3 regions of the Exiguobacterium sp. s80 genome follow, and region 1 is predicted to be linked to each of the others. Evidence: riboswitches for the same ligand, from Rfam matches in the RefSeq annotation. Region 1 holds a riboswitch; each other region holds the start of a gene.
The links. A riboswitch is a leader RNA that binds a small molecule or an ion and turns the genes downstream of it on or off. The one in region 1 is predicted to bind lysine.
Positions count from the first base shown of each region.

Region 2: it holds a riboswitch for lysine, as region 1 does, so the genes downstream of both, KNP94_RS06960 (Na+/H+ antiporter NhaC family protein) here and KNP94_RS12245 (amino acid permease) in region 1, are expected to answer to the same signal.
Region 3: it holds a riboswitch for lysine, as region 1 does, so the genes downstream of both, KNP94_RS11105 (aspartate kinase) here and KNP94_RS12245 (amino acid permease) in region 1, are expected to answer to the same signal.

Region 1 is NZ_JACSMP010000007.1:55,912-61,979, forward strand. It holds gene KNP94_RS12235 (GGDEF domain-containing protein) at 1-1,064, opposite strand, end outside; gene KNP94_RS12240 (MarR family winged helix-turn-helix transcriptional regulator) at 1,221-1,676, opposite strand; lysine riboswitch at 1,848-2,032, shown strand; gene KNP94_RS12245 (amino acid permease) at 2,145-3,626, shown strand; gene KNP94_RS12250 (solute:sodium symporter family transporter) at 4,152-5,912, shown strand; gene KNP94_RS12255 (hypothetical protein) at 5,969-6,068, shown strand, end outside.
Region 2 is NZ_JACSMP010000002.1:82,767-88,834, reverse strand. It holds gene manA (mannose-6-phosphate isomerase, class I) at 62-1,870, shown strand; lysine riboswitch at 1,980-2,155, shown strand; gene KNP94_RS06960 (Na+/H+ antiporter NhaC family protein) at 2,260-3,843, shown strand; gene htpG (molecular chaperone HtpG) at 4,209-6,068, opposite strand, start outside.
Region 3 is NZ_JACSMP010000005.1:173,684-179,751, reverse strand. It holds gene KNP94_RS11125 (alanine--tRNA ligase-related protein) at 1-23, shown strand, start outside; gene KNP94_RS11120 (GNAT family N-acetyltransferase) at 20-448, shown strand; gene KNP94_RS11115 (argininosuccinate synthase) at 570-1,775, shown strand; gene argH (argininosuccinate lyase) at 1,772-3,142, shown strand; lysine riboswitch at 3,214-3,392, shown strand; gene KNP94_RS11105 (aspartate kinase) at 3,505-4,704, shown strand; gene KNP94_RS11100 (aspartate-semialdehyde dehydrogenase) at 4,717-5,709, shown strand; gene dapA (4-hydroxy-tetrahydrodipicolinate synthase) at 5,732-6,068, shown strand, end outside.

The sequences.
Region 1 (6,068 bases):
GTATAAATCGTACTTTGGTTACGTCCGTGCTCTTTTGAAGCATAGAGTGCTTTATCCGCTTGTTGCAATGCTTCGAGTGATGTATGGGATCCACCCGAATGGGCAATTCCTAACGAAATCGTAATCTTCAAATCAGGTACATGTGCAGTCGGGAACAGGTTACGGGCGACTGTCGTCCGCGCTAATTCAGAGATTTTTTTCGCATCCTTCAATGATGTGTTCGGTAAAATGATCAAAAATTCTTCTCCGCCGTACCGACCGACTAAATCATCCGGACGTACAATAGAGGCAAGTGTCGTTCCGAGTTGCCGCAACACATCGTCGCCCGCATCATGACCATATGTATCGTTAACGTGTTTGAAGAAATCGATATCGATCAGGATAAGTGAATATCCATCGTCATCCGATCCGACGAGTGATAGGGAGTCGTCCAGACGTCGGCGATTAGCGAGACCCGTCAAGGCGTCGGTCATCGCAAGTTTTTGCTGGTACTGGATATTTTCAAAATGTCGTCGCAGTTCGGCTAATAAGCGATAGGTGACGAGTCCGGCTAATAAATTAAAGAAAATGTACGTAACCGATACTTTGAAAAACGTTTCCCAACTGTTTGTCAGTGCATAGATAGCTGGTAACGAATAGAGAATACCGATTCCGATCATTAATTCAAAAGTCAGCAATGTATTACGTAAAAATCTGCGTGCTATGCCAATTGTCAAAATGAATAAAATCATGATGACGGAAGCGAGAATCGCTCCTTCGATTTGATCAGCAGGTGTAATTAAAAAACGCGTTCCGATAATCATGACTCCCGTGATGAAGGCACTAGGCAATCCGCCAAATAATGTGGCAATCGCGACAGGAATGATACGTAAGTCAATCCGGGCAATATCAATTTGAATGCTGTTGAACATGAGGAGTACAGCAATTGCACCAGCTACACAACCTAAAATAAGGCGTGATTCAAGCTTTGATTTTGGTGTAATTCTTGGTTGATTTCGAAAAGGTAAAAATAAAAGCGTGATCGTCGTGAATAAGAGACAAAAATTTATGATGAAGTTATTCATAATAGACAACAAATCCTCCCAACTCCCCCTGCAGTATACTTCCAATTATATACTTTGAGTATACTCGTTCTACTAACGGTATAGGAGGTCTGAATGTTTAGAATAAAAAAAGAAAAACAGAATAAAACCTCTGTCCTTCTCTTGATTTTTAATTTATTAATTGGATGAGACGACTTCTTCATCCATTGTCGCGAGGATTTTATCAAATACATGGATCATCACGTTCAGTTCCTCTTCAGACAAAGTGCCGAATCGCTCCTGAAGATATTTGCGACGGACGACTTCGAGATTCCGAAAAGCGGCCTCTCCCTCGTCAGTCAAGGCAAGGACGATTGAACGACGATCTTCCGTCGAACGTGTCCGTGTCACAAAACCGGTCTTATAAAGTTTATCTGTCAAAGCGGTGACCTGACTTGTCGCAAGTTCGAACTGTTCCGCGAGTAATGTCGGACGCTGGGGGCCGTTTTCAGATAAGCTACGTAAGATGAAGAATTCACTTCGCGTGGCAGTACCTTCAAACAGTTGATTCAACTCACGGCGCAACGTCCGGAGAATCACGCGCATTTGTTCTTCTAATCGATATGTCAATTGGTCATGTTGTTCTTGTCCCATCTGAGCAACATCCTTTCTGTACTACCTTCTACCATTTAGTGTACTAAAAATATCGGAATTTTACTATGAGCACGGTAGGATTCAAAAATATAAATTGACAAACAAGAAACATATTATGTACTATGTCGAAGTAATGAATTAGTAAATCAACTTAATTAGTTCTCACTCAACCAGTGGGATGGAGGTTGCGATTCTTATGAGTCGGGTTACGGATGTCGTCAAGCGGCAGATGAAATAGCTCAAAAGGAAGAATTGCCGAAATCGTAGACTACTTTGAAAGTCAGCGATTGGGATTAGATCAAACAGGTCTAATACTGTCATGAACCGTTTGCGGTTTATGGGGAGCTATCTTTCACGACGGTAGAATGAGACGCATCATCGATATGTTGCGTTCTCATCTTCCTCTTGGAAGGTGAGGGCGCTTTTTTACGCCCTCTCAAAAATTATAAAAAGAGAGAAGCGACAGACATGAACAATTTACAACAGCAACAACAACCCCTCGATTCCACAGCAGAAGGGCTACAACGAGGGCTTCAAGCCCGGCATATGTCGATGATTGCAATTGGCGGAGCGATTGGGACCGGTTTATTCATCGCGTCAGGTGCCTCTGTTGCAGCGGCAGGACCGGGTGGTGCGTTACTTTCTTATACAATCGTCGGATTGATGGTCTACTTCTTGATGACGAGCCTTGGGGAGATGGCCGCCTATATGCCGGTCGCAGGATCATTCTCGACGTACGGGACGAAGTTCGTCGACCCTTCATTCGGATTCGCCTTAGGATGGAACTATTGGTACAACTGGGCCGTCACGATTGCCGTCGAGCTCGTCGCAGCACAAATCGTCATGCATTACTGGTTCCCGAACATTCCGGGCGTCTATTTTAGCGCGCTGTTTTTACTTTTAATGATTGGATTAAATTATTTTTCGGTCAAAGGATTCGGTGAAGCCGAGTACTGGTTTGCGATGATTAAAGTCGTCACGGTCATCGTGTTTCTTGGTGTAGGAGTCGCGATGATTTTTGGTATCTTTACTTCGGAGCCACCAGCAGGGTTCAAAAACTTTGGCTTAGGTGATGCACCGTTTGTCGGAGGGATTCCAGCTGTCATCGGTATCATTCTTGTCGCAGGTTTTAGCTTTCAAGGGACGGAGCTCGTCGGAATCGCAGCAGGCGAGTCGGAAGATCCTGAAAAAAATGTCCCGAAAGCAGTTAAACAGGTGTTTTGGCGCATTTTATTATTTTATGTATTTGCGATCTTCGTCATCGGAATGTTGATTCCATACACAAGTCCGAGCCTTGTCTCAAATGATATTACGGATGTTGCCGTCAGTCCGTTCACACTCGTCTTCGAAAAAGCAGGACTCGTGTTTGCAGCAGCATTGATGAATGCGGTCATCTTGACGTCCGTCTTGTCTGCCGGGAACTCCGGGATGTATGCTTCAACCCGGATGCTCTACACACTGGCACGACAAGGTGATGCACCGAAACTATTTGCGAAAGTCTCAAAAAACGGTGTGCCGCGGAATGCGTTACTCGCGACAGGGGCGATTGGTGCGCTTTGTTTCTTGACGTCGATGTTCGGTGGACAAGTTTATCTTTGGTTACTGAATGCTTCCGGAATGACAGGATTTATCGCGTGGCTCGGGATCGCGATCAGCCATTACCGTTTCCGAAAAGGTTTCGTCGCCCAAGGGCATGCGTTACGTGACTTACCGTACGTTGCACCGGCGTTCCCGTTTGGTCCGCTATTCGCATTTGGCCTGTGTTTCCTCGTTATCGTTGGGCAAAACTATGCCGCGTTCCTCGCTGATCAAATCGACTGGGTTGGGATTGCAGCAACGTATATCGGAATTCCGTTATTCTTGGTCTTCTGGCTCGGACATAAAGTCAAACACCGGACATCGGTTGTCCGGTATGATGAGATGGAGTTTCCGAAGCATCCGAAAAAATAATAGTATAAGCTAAAGGACCCTCTCGCTTACGAGAGGTCAGACTATAGGCAAAGTGTTATCGGGAATCGGGAGATCAAGCGTCTTTTTTCGTTGCTTTCCTCGGGCGAGGCGCAAGCCGTTGCTCCTTGATCCTAACGGACAATGAGCAGGGTCTTGCCTGCCTCTGACAGTGCGTTGAAAACGCACTTTTCCCTTAGGAGTCAACGAAACATGACGCTTTTTAGGTAGTATCGTGACGGATTGTCTCTCGTTATCGCATGTTTACGCTTATTAATAGTTTGTCTACACACCAAAACCCTCTCACTTGCGAGAGGGTTTTTCTGTATAGAAGAAGCGAATAATTCCCGAAAGATTTTTTCAGTTTCTTTCCATGATATGTCCCTTCAAGTATGTCAATCCGTAATTGGATTATTTCTTTTTAATAATTTTATTTTTATCTAAAAATATTGTTTCAATAAAGTAAAAATAAGGAATAAATTCTTTACGGTAAACCTACTAAAACGATTGAGATGGAGGAAGTGTGAAATGAGTACATATGAATTGATTTTGACACTGGGTTCGGCCGCGTTCTTCATGGCGCTCGTTGCTTATGTATCCTATCGCATGACACGAGGCAAGGAACAGGGAGTTGACGAATATTTTTTGGCAGGACGTGGACTAAGCGGAATCTTTATTGCCGGTTCCTTGCTTCTGACCAACCTTTCGGCAGAACAACTGATTGGTTTGAACGGTCAGTCGTTCATGGGGAATATGTCGAGCATGGCGTGGGAAGTCACGGCAGGGTTTGCTGCCATCATCATGGCGATCTACCTGTTGCCTAAGTTTTTGGGGATGGGGATTTCGACGTTACCTGAATTTTTAAGTCAGCGCTATGATGAAACGGTCCGGCGGATGACGGTGCTCTTATTCTTACTTGGCTACATGTGCGTGACGATTCCATCGATGCTTTACTCCGGCGGGATTGCCGTCTTACAGCTGTTTAACGTACCGGAGTTATTTGGATTGAGTTATACGCAGTCGCTGTGGCTTGTCATTTGGGTTGTCGGGATCATCGGGGCCATCTATGCAATTTTCGGAGGACTACGGGCTGTCGCCGTCTCCGATACATTAAATGGAGTCGGCCTTGTCATCATCGGTTTCCTCGTTCCGATTCTTGGTTTTTTTGCACTCGGGGACGGAAACATGGTCGACGGAATGAAGCGTCTCGCAACGACACACCCTGAAAAATTGAATGCGATTGGGTCGTCAACCGACGCCGTTCCGTTCTTTTCGATTTTTACAGGGATTCTGTTTGCGAATCTCTTCTATTGGTCACTCAATCAATATGTGATTCAGCGCGTGCTTGGAGCAAAGGACTTAAAAGAGGGACAAAAGGGTGTCTTGATGACAGGCTTCCTGAAACTACTCGTCCCGGTATTCATGTTGATTCCGGGTGTGATTGCGTACCATTTGTATGGAGATAATCTAGCAAGTGGAGATTTGGCCTATCCGAAATTAATCACGGAGTTGCTCCCTGTCTCATTGATGGGATTTTTCTTGGCCGTCTTGCTGGGAGCAGTCTTTAGTTCATTCAACTCACTCTTAAATAGTATCGCGACGTTGTTCGTACTCGACATTTATCGCCCGGTCTTTGCGAAAGAAGCGACCGATCGGCAGTTGATCCGTGTCAGTAAAATCTTCGGAACGATCGTTGCCTTGATTTCATTTGTCGTCGCTCCATTCTTAATGTATGCACCAGACGGTCTTTGGACGTTGATTCGTCAGTTCACAGGATTTTTCAACATTCCGATTCTCGTCATCGTCATGATGGGAATGCTCGTGCGGACGATTCCACCGATTGCTGCCAAAATCGTCATTGTTTTTCATGTCATTGCCTATTACTTCTTTGTTTTCGGACTCAGACAGTTGTTCGGAATCGATCACGGAATCAGCTTTATCCATGGCTATGGTATTTTATTGGTGATCGAAGTGCTGTTCATGTGGTTCATGGGAAAATATCGTCCTGTTATGCAGGTGAATCGTCGTCGACCGGTACGTACGACGGGGATGACGCCGTGGAAATATGCGATGCCTGTCTCGGTCTTACTCGTGTCGAGTATCATCTTGATGTATGTCCTCTTCTCGAAAATAGGACTCGCCTATCCGGATGGTATCGTTTCAGGCTGGTTCTGGCCAATCACGCTTGTCTTGCTTGTCGGGACGGTCTTCCTCTGGCGCTTTGCCTTGAAGTCGTGGCATACGCGGTATACGACTTATCTCGAGGAAGAGTACAAACGAGCGGAATAAGTTCACAGTTGACGGCTCAAATCGATTAAGATTAAAGAAAAATGGAGGCGAGCATCGTGAACTACTGGTACCACTTTAAACGGGCATTCATCCCGATTGCGATTTTATTGATTACATTAGCGATTTATCAAATGATTTATCGCATGAACAACATTT
Region 2 (6,068 bases), on a different contig from region 1:
TTATTTTTATTTTTAAAAAGTGTAGTGTTGTAATCGAAAACAACTTGGAGGAGGAACAATCATGGAAGAACTGATTTGTTTTGAGCCGATTTTACAGGAGCGGATATGGGGTGGATGTAAGCTTGGTGCATATGGATTTGATACGTTAGGCAAACAAAACATCGGTGAAGCTTGGACCTTGGCTGATCACCAAAACGGGCAAACCAAAGTGAATGCCGGACGTTTTTCCGGTGATGCACTACGGGATTTATGGTCAAATCACCCTGAAATCTTTGGGATGGACACAACGGAAGCTTTTCCTTTACTCATTAAGTGGATTGACGCTGCGGATGATTTATCCGTTCAAGTCCATCCTGACGATCATGATGCCTGTCGCCTAGAAGGACAGCCTTACGGGAAAAATGAATGCTGGTATATCGTCGATTGTCCGGCAGACGCCACCATTATTTATGGGCATGACTTCAAAACAAAAGCTGATTTGTTGCGCGCTGTCCGTGAAGACGATTTAACTTCCGGCTTAATTGATTTGCCTGTTTCACCCGGCGATTTTTTTTACGTTCCAGCAGGTACTGTTCATGCTTTAACCGAAGGGTGTCTTGTCATCGAAATCCAGCAGAACTCTGATACCACGTACCGGTTGTACGATTACGATCGAATTGACCATTCGACCAACAAACCGCGTCAACTCCACCTTAAAGAAGCACTCGAAGTCATTCAATTTCCTCATTTCCAGTACGAGGAGCCTTATGTACCGACCTCTTTTTGTTCAAGACTACTGACAACCAACGCCTATTTTTTTGTCGAGGAATGGGCCATCCATGACATGATTACGATTGCACCACGAACTTCCTTCCAAGTCATCACTATCATCAGTGGCACGCTGATCATCAACCAATTGCGTTATACCGCCGGAGACACGGTTCTGATTCCGGCAAAAGTAACTTGTACCGTTTCTGGAAAGGGGAAACTTCTATTGACTGGTCCAAATCCAACACCGAAACAACGACTTCACATCGGAATTGATCTTGGTGGGACTCACACGCGTGTTGCCGCAATCAATCAGCACCATGTCGTAAAACAATATCGATTTTTGACAGAGGCGGCTGCTGGCCCGGACTATACAATTAAACATTTAAGACAAGCCATCCAAAAGCTACTTGAAGAATTTGAAGTCGAACGAATTGGTATCGCAGCGCCTGGTCCGCTTGATGCAGCAACGGGTCGGCTATTGTCACCTCCAAACCTGCCGGGTTGGGACGATGTAAATTTAGTTCGCCCGTTAGAAGAGTTCTTCAACATCCCGGTTTCCCTTGAAAATGATGCAAATGCCGCCGCGCTCGGCGAAGCATTGTTCGGGGCAGGACAAGACTATACATCCATCTATTACATGACAGTCAGTACAGGAATCGGTGGTGGATATGTCTATCAAAAGACGTTGATTCGAGGCGCACACGGATATGCTGGTGAAATCGGAAATACGATCATCGATGCTTCTGGACCGGAACATCACGTCTTGAACAAAGGCTCACTCGAAGGATTAGCAAGCGGTACGGCTCTTCAGACGCGGGCTGATTCATTAAATGAATCTTCTATTGCACAACTTCTTGGCAATACACAGGAAAGGCTTCGTTTCGTAAATCATTTAGCAACAGGCGTAGCGAACATCATTCACACACTTGATCCGGAAGCCGTCATCATCGGTGGCGGTGTTACGGCTTCCGCCGATTTATTTTGGGAAGAGCTCTTACAAGCCGTCAATGCCCGTCTCTACCCGACGTTACGTCAAAAAACAATCATTCGCTCAGCTGCATTGGAAGGAAATGCCGGTGTCATCGGTGCTGCCCATTTAAATCGGATGAACGCCGAATAACTTCATTGTTCCTTTTGAACAGACTTTACTACTTTTTTTAAAAACAGACTTGAAACTTTTTTCTGAAATATGATAAGGTTTTCTTATTAAAAGAATATGACTATTCTATCGATGAGGTAGAGGCGCGGTCTTAATGAGTATTTGATCTGAGGATGACAACGAGGACGATCAAGGAAAGGTAATGCTGCCGAAGTATCGTCAAGTGTCTGACTTGATGGTACTGGTCGAATTGGGAAATACCCGTTCGATTGCCATACGTGTTTTGTATGGAGCGCTCCAATTCGGCTAAGAAAGACGCATCCAGCAAGGGTGTCGGCTTTGTTGCCGGTGCCCTTGCTTTTTTATATGCAATGGGTCTCATCTTCTAAAAAAAGAGGAGGAACCACACAATGGTCAATTATTCAGATTCAATCGTTGCGCTCATTCCAGCTGTCATTGCAATCGCACTTGCAATCGTGACGCGCAAAGTCGTTATTTCACTTGGTGTCGGTATTTTGATTGGTGCTTTATTGCTGCATAGCTTTAATCCAATCGATACGGTCGTCTATCTCGGCAAAAACATCTTTAGTCTATTTTGGGCGGATGGGGCGTTAAATGAATGGAACGTCTTATTACTCATCTTCTTACTATTACTCGGTGTTCTATCGACGCTTATCCAAACATCGGGCGGTGCACATGCCTTCGGTGAATGGGCAACAACACACGTCAAGACAGCGCGCGGCGCTCGCCTCGCAGCATTTGGTTTAGGTATTTTAATCTTCATCGATGATTACTTCAACAGTCTTGCTGTCGGGAATGTCAGTCGTCCGTTAACGGACCGTCGTGGCGTCTCGCGTGCAAAACTTGCTTATATTATTGACTCGACGGCTGCTCCAGTCTGTGTCATCAGCCCGCTTTCAAGTTGGGGAGCGTTCATCATCTCAATCATCGCGGGTATCTTGACGACACATTCGATTACGGAGTATTCCGCATTCAGTGCTTTCATGATGATCGTGCCACTCAACTTCTATGCGATTTTCGCTCTATTGCTGACGCTTTACATCGCGTACACAGGGATTGCGGTCGGACCGATGCGGACGCATGAACTTCGTGCATTAAAAGGTGAACTTTTCGACGCAAGTAAAGGAACACCGATGGGGATGGCAGAGGAAGTCAAAGAACACGAAGGTGGAAAAGTACGTGACCTCGTCGTTCCGATTATCGTTCTCGTCATTGCAACGGTTTCCGCATTACTCTTTACCGGTGCTCAGGCACTCGCTGCTGACAATCGTGCATTTACGTTGATTGGTGCATTTGAAGCGACAGACGTAACACGTTCACTCGTTGCTGGTGTCGTCATCAGTTTAGTCGTTGCTTTCCTGATGTTGATTGGTCGGAAAATCCCGGCGCGCGAATACGGACACAGCATCTGGGCTGGGATGAAATCCATGTGGCCTGCTGTCGTCATCTTATTATTCGCTTGGACAATCATCGCTGTTATCGGTGACATGAAAACAGGTGAGTACTTAGCAAGCTTCGTCAGTAAGTCGATTTCTGCTTCGTACCTCCCCTTCTTATTGTTCTTGATTGCAAGCTTAATGGCATTCTCGACAGGTACAAGTTGGGGAACATTCGGTATCATGCTGCCGATCGGTGCTGACCTCATCATGGCGGTCGAACCGAATCTCTTACTTCCGACGCTCGCTGCCGTTCTTGCCGGATCCGTCTTCGGAGACCACTGTTCACCAATTTCCGATACGACGATTCTCAGTTCGACAGGTGCCGGTTCGCATCATATCGATCACGTCACGACACAACTTCCGTATGCGTTGGTTGGTGCGGCGACATCGGCAGTCGGCTACCTTGTGCTCGGTTTAACCGATTCATCAATCATCGGCTTCATCGGTGCACTTATCGCCTTCTTACTCGCACTCGTCGTCCTGAATGTCGTCTCGAAGCGCGGTAAAGTACCAACTGAACTTCGCGCTGAATAATAAAAAATAACGCTCAGCTTAGCCTAGACGAGAAAAAAAGAAGGGATTGCCATCTACCGTGATGTGCAATCCCTTTTTTTAAGTTGTAGACAACATGGTATGGAGAAATAAAAAGCGTCTTTTTTTCGTTGCTTTCTTCGGGCGAGGCGCAAGCCGTTGCTCCTTGATCCTTACGGACAACGAGCAGGGTCTTGCCTGCCTCTGAAAGTGCGTTAAAAACGCACTTTTCCCCGTAGGAGTCAACGAAACGTGATGCTTTTTAGGTAATACCGTGAGAGAAATACAGGAAAGCACGAACGAATTGCAATTCGATATCGCATGTTCACGCTTCATAAGCGTTTGTCTACACGCTGAAGCGATCATTCTTACACCATCAAGGCACACACTTCATTTGCAAACGCAACTGGATCTTCGATTGGCAAGCCTTCCATGAGCAACGCTTGTTGGTACATTAATTTCGTATAGCGTTCAAATTTCGGACGGTCTTCTTTAAAGGCCGTTTCAATGGCTTGGAAGACGTCATGTGACGTGTTCAACTCCAAAATTTTCACGGCTGAAACATCTTGGTTGTTCGGCATCGACTTAAGAATTTTCTCCATTTCAATCGAAACGGCACCATCCGTCGCGAAGCAGACCGGATGTGATTTTAAGCGTGACGAAGCTTTGACTTCTTTGACTTGCCCAGCGAGCACTTCCTGCATTGCTGTAAACATCTCGACTTGTGTTTCGGTCGTTTCTGCTTGATCCGCTTGCTCGATTCCAAGATCACTGCTCGTAACCGATTTAAATTCTTTTCCTTCATAGTTGAGCAACATTTGAATCGCGAACTCATCGATTTCTTCCGTAAAGTACAGAATGTCGAACCCTTTGTCTTTGACAAGCTCCGACTGTGGCAACTTATCTAAACGGTCCGTACTTTCCCCTGAAGCATAGTAAATGTATTTTTGATCTTCCGGCATCGCCGCGACGTATTCAGCGAGCGTGACCAGCTTCTTCTCTTTTGCCGAGTGGAACAGGACAAGATCTTTGACCGTCTCTTTATGCATGCCGTAATCATTGTAGATTCCAAACTTCAATTGACGACCAAAGGCTTGATAAAAGGCTTCATACTTCTCGCGATCGTCACGAAGCAGTCCTTCAAGTTGCGTCTTAATCTTACTTTGAATGTTTTTTGCAATCAATTTGAGTTGGCGGTCGTGCTGCAACAACTCACGTGAAATATTGAGTGACAAGTCTTCCGAGTCGACCATCCCTTTGACGAAGCTAAAGTGGTCCGGCAAGAGGTCACTGCATTTTTCCATGATCAAGACGCCGTTCGCATACAGTTCAAGCCCTTTCTCGAACTCTTTCGAATAATAGTCGAAGGACGGTTGCTCCGGAATGAATAAAATCGATTGATAACGGACGGCACCATCTGCACTGATATGGATGTGCTTGACTGGTGTATCAAATCCATATCGTTTTTCTTGATAGAAGTTCGTGTAATCCTCGTCCGTCAACTCCCGTTTATTTTTCCGCCAAATCGGCACCATGCTGTTGATTGTCTTGACGACCTTCACTTCTTCCATCTCGTCCGATCCTTCAATCGGTTGACGTTCCGTCTCTTCCATCTCAATCGGATAGCGGATGAAGTCGGAATACTTTTTGACGATCGTCCGCAAACGATGTGTATCTAAATACTCATCATAATTTTCATCTTCTTCGTTCGCTTTGATGTGCAGCGTGATTTCCGTCCCGACTACAGCTTTTTCGACTTCTTCAATCGTATAACCGTCGACACCGTGCGACTCCCACTTGTACGCTGTTTCGCTACCGAATGGTTTCGTGATGACCGTGACCACATCCGCGACCATGAATGCCGAATAAAAGCCGACACCGAACTGTCCGATGATGTCGTGTCCGTCTTGCGCGGCATTCTCCGCCTTAAAGGCAAGTGACCCACTCTTCGCGATTGTTCCGAGATTCGCTTCGAGCTCGTCTTTCGTCATCCCGATTCCCGTATCACGAATGACGAGCTGTCGTGTCGTTTGGTTTGGTTCAATCGTAATCTTATAGGCATCCTTTTCGAATGTCAGTGTCTCGTCCGTCAATGCTTTGTAATAAATCTTGTCTATCGCGTCACTAGCGTTCGAAATCAACTCACGTAAAAAGATTTCCTTATGTGTGTAGATGGAATGAATCATCATTTCGAGTAAACGTTTCGACTCTGCCTTGAACTGTTTCGT
Region 3 (6,068 bases), on a different contig from region 1:
TGAAGGAGGAACAAGTAACATGACAGTGATTCAAGTAAAAACAGCAGAGCAGCACCAAGCAGTCCGAATGATTCGCGAACGGGTCTTCGTCGAAGAACAAGGGGTTCCTCGTAATCTTGAATATGATACCCATGACGAAACAGCGATTCACTTGCTTGTCCTTGACGAACAAAATCGCCCTGTCGCGACAGGACGGACACGTCCCTACGACGATCAACGGATGAAGGTCGAACGTGTTGCGACGCTAGCTGCGACACGTGGGAAAGGCTACGGCGGTGAGCTGATGCGAGCAATGGAACGCGTGGCGAGACGAGAGGGTCGGAGCATCTTGACGCTTGGTGCTCAAGTTCAAGCGATTCCTTTTTATCAAGGCTTAGGATACAACATCATGTCCGACGAATTTGATGATGCCGGCATCCCACACCGAACGATGGAAAAGAAAGTTTAATTGAGAAATTTTAAAGAAATCCTGTAAAAAGGGTTTCTTTTTTTGAAAGTCTATGTATATATATAATTCATAATGAATTTTTATACAGACAGATGAATTCGAAATCAGGGAGGAATTAATAATGACGAAACAAAAATTAATTTTAGCGTATTCTGGGGGACTTGATACATCGGTGGCAATCAAATGGTTGAGTAAGGATTATGATGTCGTCGCTTTATGTATGGACGTCGGCGAAGGAAAAGATTTGACTGTCATCAAAGAAAAAGCGTTGCTCGTCGGAGCCGTCGAATCGATTGTTCTTGATGTCAAAGAAGAATTCGCAAATGAATTCGTCTTACCAGCACTTCAATACGGCGCCCACTACGAAGGCGCGTATCCACTGATTTCGGCACTGTCTCGCCCGCTGATTGCTGAAAAGCTCGTCGAAGTTGCGCATCAACATGGGGCAACGGCCGTTGCACATGGTTGTACAGGAAAAGGAAATGACCAAGTCCGGTTTGAAGTTTCGGTCGCAGCACTCGATCCTTCACTGGAAGTCATCGCCCCTGTACGGGAATGGAAATGGTCACGTGAAGAGGAAATCGCTTATGCAAAAGACAACAATGTCCCGATTCCAATCAATCTCGACAGCCCATATTCAATCGATATGAACCTTTGGGGACGGAGTAACGAATGTGGTGTCCTTGAAAACCCTTGGACAGAACCGCCGCAAGATGCTTATGCACTGACGGTCGCACCGGAAGAAGCACCGGATCAAGCAGAAGAAGTCATTATCGGTTTTGAAGCGGGTGTTCCGACTTCAATCAACGGAACAGTCTACCCACTGGCGAAGTTGATTACAGAACTCAACATCATCGCCGGAGCACATGGTGTCGGACGGATTGACCACGTCGAGAACCGTCTCGTCGGAATCAAATCGCGGGAAGTGTATGAATGCCCGGGAGCAACGGTCTTGCTAAAAGCCCATGCCGCACTCGAGACCATCACATTGACGAAAGACGTCGCTCACTTCAAACCGATTTTAAGTCAACAATATGCAGAAACAATCTACAACGGTTTGTTCCACGCACCGTTAACGAAAGGTCTGAAAGCATTCTTAAAAGCGACGCAACAAGACGTCACGGGCGAAGTACGGGTCAAACTCTACAAAGGGAATGCGACGGTCACAGGACGTCAGTCACCGGTGTCACTTTATGACGAGAAGCTTGCGACGTATACGAAAGAAGATGCGTTCGATCATGAAGCAGCGAAAGGATTCATTAAATTGCACGGTCTTGCGATTGCGACACACGCAAGTGTTCATCGGCAGGAAGGCGTGACAAAATGACGAAACTTTGGGGCGGACGGTTTACAGAAGGGGCTTCCGCTCAGGCTGAAGCGTTTGGGGCATCGATTTCATTCGACCAAAAGCTTGCGGCAGTTGATTTAGAAGGAAGTCTCGCCCATGCCAATATGTTGTATCAACAAGGTATCCTAGAAGAGACGGAATGGAAAAAAATCGAAGCGGGTCTCAAGACGTTACAAGCTTCGATTGGAACACATGTCTATTCGCTTGCTGACGAAGACATCCACATGAATCTCGAACGGTTGCTGACGGAACAAATCGGACCGGTCGCAGGGAAGTTGCATACAGCGAGAAGTCGGAATGACCAGGTTGCGACGGATTTACATTTGTGGATGGAACAACATGTGGTTGATTTAATCGAAAGCCTACGCAACTTGCAGACGGTGATTACGGAACAGGCGGATGTACACATCGAAACCGTCATGCCGGGGTATACCCACTTACAGCGGGCACAACCGATTTCACTTGCACACCATCTACTCGCGTATTTTTGGATGTTCGACCGTGACGTAGATCGTCTGACAGATAATTTGAAACGGATTCGGATTTCGCCGCTCGGTGCTGGGGCACTCGCCGGGACGACATTCCCGATTGACCGTTTCAAGTCAGCGGAACTGCTCGGATTTGAGCACGTCTATCCGAACAGCCTCGATGCTGTATCGGACCGTGACTTCGTCATTGAATATCTCGGGATTGCTTCGACGGTCATGATGCACCTCTCACGCTTTTGTGAAGAAATCATCATCTGGGCGTCGCAAGAATTTTCATTCATCGAATTGTCAGATGCATTTTCAACGGGTTCGAGCATGATGCCACAAAAGAAAAACCCGGACTTCGCTGAATTGATTCGCGGAAAAACAGGGCGTGTCTATGGAAACCTGATGGGGTTCCTGACGACGATGAAAGCATTACCGCTCGCTTACAATAAAGACATGCAAGAAGATAAAGAAGGTGTCTTCGATACGGCAGATACCGTTTTACAATCCGTTCAAATCTTTACGGGAATGCTCGAATCAGCAACGTTTAAGACAGAAGCGCTCAAGAAGGCGACAATGCAAGACTTCTCGAATGCGACGGAACTAGCAGATTATCTCGTCACAAAAGGTGTTCCTTTCCGGGAAGCGCATGAAATCGTCGGAAAAGCGGTCCTCCATTGTGTTCAGACGAATTGTTTCTTAAAAGATTTAACGCTTGAAACGTATCAAACGTTCCACTCCGTCATCGCGGAAGATGTTTATCCGCTCCTCGACCCGGTGCAAGCAGTAGCAAGAAGAGGAAGTTACGGCGGGACAGGTTTTGCTGCTGTTTCTGTACAACTCGATCAAGCGAAGAAAAAACTCGCGGATTAACGGAAAAATGAAAAAATTTTAGCAAATGACTGGATTTAACAAAAAATGTTTGCTATAACTGTAACTAACAACCGACAGATAGAGGCGCGGATGACATCAGTAACATCATTTATTGAAGCGAGCATGCTGAGTGATGTGAAAGGGGAAATCCGCCGAAGTGAATGAGAAAGATGCTTCTTCTCATTTGCTGGTACAACGGTTAAGATCCGTTGTACTGCCGAAACCGATGTTTCGGAGCGCTATCTTACGTAAAAGAACGAAAGACTTTGTCTTCGTTTGTCCGATCGTGATAACGACGGGCCGTAGGAACGCTCCTACCGGCCCGTCGTTTTTTTCTGTTTCGGGACAAAGGAGATAGGATTGTGACAACTGTACTTAAATTTGGTGGTAGCTCGGTCGCGACTGTCGAACAGATTCAGTCAATTGCGAATTATTTAAAAAATCGGACAGAACAAGGTGAAAAATTAGTGGTCGTCGTCTCTGCGATGGGGAAGATGACAGACTCGCTCATCGCACAAGCGCAAGCAATCACGGATCGTCCTGAACGACGTGAACTCGATCGATTGCTCGCAATCGGCGAAGAACAAACGATTTCGTTACTCAGCATCGCCTTAAATTCCGTCGGAGTAAAAGCCTTATCACAAACAGGTGCGCAGGCAGGAATCAGCACGATGGGGGTTCATACGAAAAGTAAGATTAAACAAATTGACGGGGACTTGTTACGAAAGAAACTCGAAACCTATGATGTCGTCATCGTCGCCGGATTCCAAGGTGTCAACGAGCTCGGGGATGTTACGACACTCGGTCGTGGTGGATCAGACACAACGGCTGTCGCCTTAGCGGCCGTCCTTGATAAGCGCTGTGAAATCTATACAGATGTCGACGGTGTCTATACGGCGGATCCGCGGATTCATCAAGCGGCACAGCCGATTCCACAAATTTCATATGATGAAATGATGGAAATGAGTGCACTGGGATCGAAGGTCATGGAGATGCGCAGCGTCGAACTCGGGAAAAAATACGGCGTGCATATCTTTGTTGGGAAAACACTTGAATCGGAAAGAGGGACTTGGATCATGGAGGCAACAGAAACGATGGAACAAAAAGCAGTCACGAGCGTCAGTGTAACGAAAAATGTTTTGACGGTTTCAATCAAACACGTTCCACAAACCAATTCAGCAGTCGCCGACATTTTTGAATTGTTATCGAATCGCCATGTCAATATCGACATGATCAGTCAAACGACCTTTGATAGTGACGTGTTCCTCTCGTTCTCTTGTCCACTCGATGAAGAAGAGTTTCTCGAAGAGGCACTGAAAGATATCATCGATCGTTTTCCGACCGTTAAAGTCGATCGTCATAACGAGCATGCCAAGTTATCGGTCGTCGGAATCGGAATGCGTGACGCAACGGGCGTCGCATCAAAATTATTTGCGACGTTCCGTGCCGAGAACATCACGTTTTATCAAGTCACGACATCAGAAATCAGTATCTCGTATACAATCGCACAAGCAGATATCGAACGAACGGTCGCGGCGATCGCGAACGCGTTTAGCCTGTAAGGAGGAATGAACATGTACCACGTAGCAGTCATCGGTGCGACAGGCGCCGTCGGACAAAAGATGTTACAAGTCTTGAAGGAACTCGATTTTCCAGTCGGTCAACTATCGGCGTATGCTTCAGAACGATCAGCAGGAAAAATCGTTTCGTTTAATGGAACGGACGTGACGATTACAGCTTTATCGGAAGACATCATCCATCACGGGATCGACGTTGCATTATTCGCAGCCGGTGGAGCAATCAGTGAACAGTATGCCCCCTTGCTGGCAGAACACGGAACACTTGTCGTCGATAATTCAAGTGCTTTCCGGATGCAAGAGACGATTCCGCTCGTCGTACCAGAAGTCAATCCGGAAGCGGTCAGCAGCACCGACCGACTGATCGCTAATCCGAACTGCTCGACGATTCAATCCGTCGTTGCCCTGGCACCACTCAAACACTTAGGTTTTGAACGAATCACGTATACGACGTATCAAGCAGTCTCCGGTTCCGGTCAAAAAGGAATTGAGGACTTGGCGCGAGGCAGCCGCGGTGAAGAACCGGTCAACTATCCGCACCCGATCCATGATAATATCTTGCCGCATATCGATGTCTTCTTAGAAGACGGGTACACGAAAGAAGAGCAAAAAATGATTGACGAGACACGGAAGATTTTTAACCAACCGAACTTACCGGTCAGTGCGACGTGTGTCCGTGTTCCCGTCACAAATTCGCATTCGGTTGCAATCAACGTGACGTTTTCAAACGAGACGACGGTCGAAGCGATTCGCACAGCACTTGCTGACGCGCCAGGCGTCGTACTGGTTGATGATGTTTCGCGAAATCAGTACCCGATGCCGCTTGATGCAAGCGGGACGGACGAAGTGTACGTCGGGCGGATTCGTCAAGATCAAACGCTCGCGAACACATTCCATCTGTGGTGTGTCGCGGATAACATTCGAAAAGGCGCGGCGTCAAATGCAGTCCAGGTCGCGCGTCATGCTTTAGAAAACGGCATCCATTCTTAATCATACTAAGGAGGAATTTAACATGTTCAAAGGAGCAGGAACAGCACTAGCGACACCGTTCAATTCAGCAGGTGAACTCGACTTAGTCGTTTTTGAACAGTTGATTGAACAGCAACTTGCAGCCAATATCCAAGCGCTCGTCGTCGCCGGGACGACAGGTGAAGGATCGACGCTTTCGAGCGAAGAGTTCGAAACGTTACTTGAGACAGCAGTCCGTGTCACGGCAGGTCGTGTTCCGGTCATTGCCGGTACGGGAACGAACAATACGGCACAGACGATTGAAAAAACGAAAACGGCTCAGCGGCTCGGAGCGGATGCAGCGATGCTCGTGACACCGTATTACAATAAAACGTCACAAG